DNA from 2 places in the Allobosea sp. PAMC 26642 genome. Region 1 is predicted to be linked to the other one. Evidence: predicted binding sites of a transcription regulator. Region 1 holds the regulator's gene; the other holds the start of a gene.
What was found. The regulator HrcA, encoded in region 1, represses chaperone genes, less so after heat shock. The targets are predictions, from matches to a motif close to GTTAGCACTCNCNNNNNGNGAGTGCTAAC.
Positions count from the first base shown of each region.

Region 1 (2,460 bases):
GTCGCGCGACAGCAACTCCTCGTCATAGAACGGGCTGTTGGGATTCGAGGAAAGGCGGTCGGGAAGCGTGTCGGTCATCGGGCTGGCCTTGGCATGCGAAGAGTGGCGGCGAACGTCGTCGCGGTGGCCGCAGAGGTAGCGCCATCTTCCGCCAATGCCAAATCGCGGCCGGTCTCAGCGTCCGCCGGCCTGCTCGATCAACCGTGCGACGGCCGTTTGGCCTCGCTTTCGGGCATGGGCCAAAGGGCTGACGCCGTCCTTGTCGGCGAGGTTGGCATCGGCTCCTGCGGCGAGAACCATCCGCGCCACCTCCTGATGCCGTGGTCCGCCATCGCCGAGAAGCACGATCTCCAGCAGGCAACTCCAGCCGAGATCGTTGACGTGATTTACGTCGATCCCGCTCGTCAGCAGCAGCTTCACGGTCTCGACATGCGCCCTTTCGCAGGCTGGGATCAGCGCATTGCCGCCATAGCGGTTGCGGATCGACAGGTCCGGCTTCAACGGCAGCATCGCCGCGACGATCTCGGTCCGGCCCGACGCCCCGGCGAGGAGCCATGGCGTGTCCTTGTTGGCAGCCTGTGCGTTCGGGCTCGCACCGGCCGCCAGCAGCGCTCTGGCGATGGCGACATGGTTGCCGGCGACGGCGAGCATAAGCGCGCTGCGACCTTGCGAATCCCGGGTCTCCAGATCGGCCCGCGCCGCGATCAGCCGCTCGACCTCGGCAAGCTCTCCAGCGCCCATGGCTGCGAGAAGCGCGGAGCTCGCATGGGCGGCAGGAGTCGTCATGATCGTGAGAACCAGCAGGGTAGCGAGGGCATGGGCCGCGCGGCTCACCGCCCGCCATCCAGCAGCCGTCCGACCAACTTCGCCGTGTAGTCCACCATCGGCACGATGCGCGCATAATTCAGGCGCGTCGGGCCGATGATGCCGACGACGCCGACGATGCGCTGCTCGGAATCGCGGAAAGGCGCGGCCACCATCGAGGAGCCCGACATCGAGAACAGCTTGTTCTCGGAGCCGATGAAGATGCGCACGCCGTCGCCCGCCTCGGCGCGGGAGAGCAGGTCGATCACGTCGGTCTGCGTCTCGAGATCGCCGAACAGCAGCCGGATGCGCTCCAGATCCTCCTGCGCCCGCAGGTCCTCCAGCAGATTGGCCTGTCCGCGCACGATCAGATGCCGGTCGCTCGTCGGGCCCGAAGAGGTGGCGATGCCGCTCTCGACCAGCTTGGCCGTCAGCGTATCGAGTTCGCTTTCCATCTGCGCGCGATGCTCGGCGATCTCCCGGCGCAGATCGCCCAGCGTCTTGCCCATGATGCGGGCATTGAGGAAATTGCCGGCCTCCGTCAGCGCCGAGGCCGGCAGGCCCGGCGGCAGCGCCAGGAGGCGGTTCTCGACCGTGCCGTCATCCGCGACCAGTACGACGAGCGCGCGCGCCGGATCGAGCCGGACGAACTCGATATGCTTCAGCCGCGCATTGGCCTTGGTCGTGACGACGACACCAGCCCCGCGCGAGAGCCCCGACAGCAGCGCCGAGGCCTCCGTCAGCGTCCCGTCCAGCGTCCGGCCTGTCGCAGCCGCCTTCATCTGCGCCTCGATCCGGCTGCGCTCGTCGGAGGTCAGGTTGCCGACCTCCATCATCGCATCGACGAAGAAGCGCAGGCCACGCTCGGTCGGGAGGCGGCCGGCCGAGGTGTGGGGCGCATAGATCAGCCCCGCCAGTTCGAGGTCGGTCATGACGTTGCGTACGGTGGCTGGCGACAGCGACATCGGCAGCAGCCGGGCGATGTTGCGCGAACCCACAGGCTCGCCCGTGGCGAGATAGCCGTCGACGATCTGACGAAATATCTCACGCGACCGCATGTCGGTCTCGATAAGGCCGCTGGGGGATTCGGGGCGCATCGGCGTATGTGAAGTCATACCGCATCATAACTCATTTACGGGCCTGACTAAATTCGTATTGCACGGCCCTCGTTCAAGAGCCCGTGCGACGACCGCCTTGCCGCCTTCGGCCCGACCGCCTACAAGCCGCCAACCTCGAAACGATCAGGATATTTCCATGCGACCCTCCAAACGCGCGGCCGATGAAATGCGCAAGGTCACGCTCGAACGCGGCGTGGTGCGCTATGCCGAGGGCTCCTGCATGGTCACGTTCGGCGAGACCAGGGTGCTTTGCGCCGCGACCGTCGAGGAAAAGGGCCCGCCCTGGCTGCGCGGCACCGGCAAGGGCTGGGTCACGGCCGAATACGCGATGCTGCCGCGCGCCACCCATGAGCGCAACCGCCGCGAGGTCACATCCGGCAAGCCGTCGGGCCGCACCCAGGAAATCCAGCGGCTGGTCGGGCGCTCGCTTCGCGCCGTGGTCGACCTGACCGCGATCGGCGAGCGCCAGATCGTTGTCGATTGCGATGTGCTCCAGGCCGATGGCGGCACGCGCACGGCCTCGATCACCGGCGCATGG
Region 1 covers NZ_CP014301.1:316,948-319,407, forward strand. The annotation lists gene AXW83_RS01450 (DUF3297 family protein) at 1-78, opposite strand, end outside; gene AXW83_RS01455 (ankyrin repeat domain-containing protein) at 175-834, opposite strand; gene hrcA (heat-inducible transcriptional repressor HrcA) at 831-1,919, opposite strand; gene rph (ribonuclease PH) at 2,059-2,460, shown strand, end outside.

Region 2 (2,460 bases), 620 kb from region 1:
ACCTTCAGGCCACCACGGAGCTTGTTGACGACGAGCGTGGCGAGAGCTTCGCCTTCGACGTCCTCGGCGATGATCAGCAGCGGCTTGCCGGTCTGCACCACGGCCTCGAGGATCGGCAGCATCGCCTGGAGCGAGGACAGCTTCTTCTCGAAGATGAGGATGTAGGGGTCCTCGAGCTCCACCACCATCTTCTCGGAGTTGGTGATGAAGTAGGGCGAGAGATAGCCGCGGTCGAACTGCATGCCCTCGACGACGTCGAGCTCGGTCTCGGCGGTCTTGGCCTCCTCGACGGTGATGACACCCTCGTTGCCGACCTTCTGCATGGCGGTCGCGATCATCTTGCCGACCGACTCGTCGCCGTTCGCCGAGATGGTGCCGACCTGCGCGACTTCGGCGTTGGTCGTGACCTTCTTGGAGTTCTTCTTCAGGTCGGCCACGATGGCCTCGACAGCGAGGTCGATGCCGCGCTTCAGGTCCATCGGGTTCATGCCGGCGGCAACCGACTTCAGGCCTTCGCGCATGATCGCGGCGGCGAGAACGGTCGCGGTTGTGGTGCCGTCACCGGCATGGTCGTTCTGCTTCGAGGCCACTTCGCGCACCATCTGGGCGCCCATGTTCTCGAACTTGTCGGCGAGCTCGATCTCCTTGGCGACGGTGACGCCATCCTTGGTGATGCGCGGGGCGCCATACGACTTGTCGATGACGACGTTGCGGCCCTTGGGGCCCAGCGTCACCTTGACGGCGTTGTTGAGGATTTCGACGCCGCGCAGCATCCGGTCGCGCGCATCGGTGGAAAACTTGACGTCTTTGGCTGCCATGAGAGCAACTCCTTATGAAAGGATGGGAAGGGCGGTCTCAGGCGTTCAGCCGATGACGCCCATGATGTCGGATTCCTTCATGATCAGGAGATCCTGGCCGTCGATCTTGACCTCGGTGCCGGACCACTTGCCGAAGAGGACGCGATCGCCCTTCTTGACGTCGAGTGCGACGAGCTTGCCAGCGTCATCACGGGCGCCGGGGCCCACGGACACGACTTCGCCCTCCTGGGGCTTTTCCTTGGCGGTATCGGGGATGATGATGCCACCCTTGGTCTTCTCTTCGCCATCAAGACGACGGACCACAACGCGGTCATGCAACGGACGGAACTTCATGGGTCATTTCCTTTAGGTAAAATCTGGATGCGAGGCTCAGAAAACTCGCGATGAACCCTGCTAGCAGTCTCTACCTATGAGTGCCAGCTTGGATACGGTTCTTCTCCCCGCGCAGCGAGGATCATGTTGGTGCGCGTGATCGATACGAGGAAAGACTTTCGGCCGCACAGCCTCGGAAACTACGCAAGACTCGCGCGCTGGCCGTTTATGACGTGGGGACGGGCGGCCTCGATCGCCATATCGTTTGCCGCGATGAGTGGACGTCGAATACCGGTGGGAAGGCTTTAGAGGACGGGGTTCGCCGCGCGGGGTCTGGGAGGACATTGCAATGCACTCGGCTTCGACACCCGCATCGACCTCGGATCACGGCATATCGCCAAAGCGAGCTCGTCGTGCTTTCGCGAAGCCCTTGGCGGTCTGGGGCTTGACGAAGAGCGCGACGACTTCGGGATGCGCCATGCGGATCTTCTGTTCCATGTCGGCGACCTGATCTTCGATCTGCCCCGAGCGCATCTCGTCGTCGAACTCGACGCTGAGCGCCACGAGAACCTGATCGGGCGCTAACTGAACGCTCAGGAGACCATTGGCTCCTGCGACACCCTCTTCGGCGGCGACGATACCGAGGATGGAACGGGATAGATCCTGATCGGCCCGCTCGCCGATCAGAAGACTCTTGCTTTCCTGCGCGATGATCAAGGCGGTCGCGGCCAGAAGCAGTCCGATGACGATGGATGCGAGACCGTCCAGGATCGGCTCATGGAAGGCGGCAGCCGCATACGTTCCCGCAGCGGCCACGATGATTCCAAGAAGTGCGACGCTGTCCTCTAACAGCACGATGAAGGACGGCGGGTCCTTGCTTCTGCGAACCGCGTCGTAGAAGCCGAGATCGCCCTTGGTGCGTCTGAATCTCTGCAGGGCGACGAGCCACGAGGCTCCATCGACGAGGAACGCCACCGCGAGAACCCCGTAGATGATAAAGCGGTCCTGGACGGGCTCTGGGTTCAGGATATGTCCGACGCCTTCGAAGATCGCAGCGATTGCGCCGAGCGCAAACACCAGAAGCGCGACGATGAAGCTCCAGAAGTAGAGCTCCCGACCATAGCCGAGCGGATGGTCGGCGTCCGGGCGCCGGTCGGCGCGCTGAATTCCATAGAGAAGCAGAATCTCGTTTAGCGTATCAACGACCGAATGCACGGCCTCGCTCGTCATGGCCGAGCTGCCGGTCCAGGCCGCCGCTGCGATCTTGGTGATCGCGACGACGCAGTTCGCCGCAAGGGCGGCATAGAGGACCGCCCTTGGCGATGGCGTG
Region 2 covers NZ_CP014301.1:938,104-940,563, forward strand. The annotation lists gene groL (chaperonin GroEL) at 1-818, opposite strand, end outside; gene groES (co-chaperone GroES) at 864-1,151, opposite strand; gene AXW83_RS04480 (cation diffusion facilitator family transporter) at 1,515-2,460, opposite strand, start outside.
Region 2: the regulator HrcA is predicted to act here: its motif matches at 1,211-1,239, upstream of groES (co-chaperone GroES).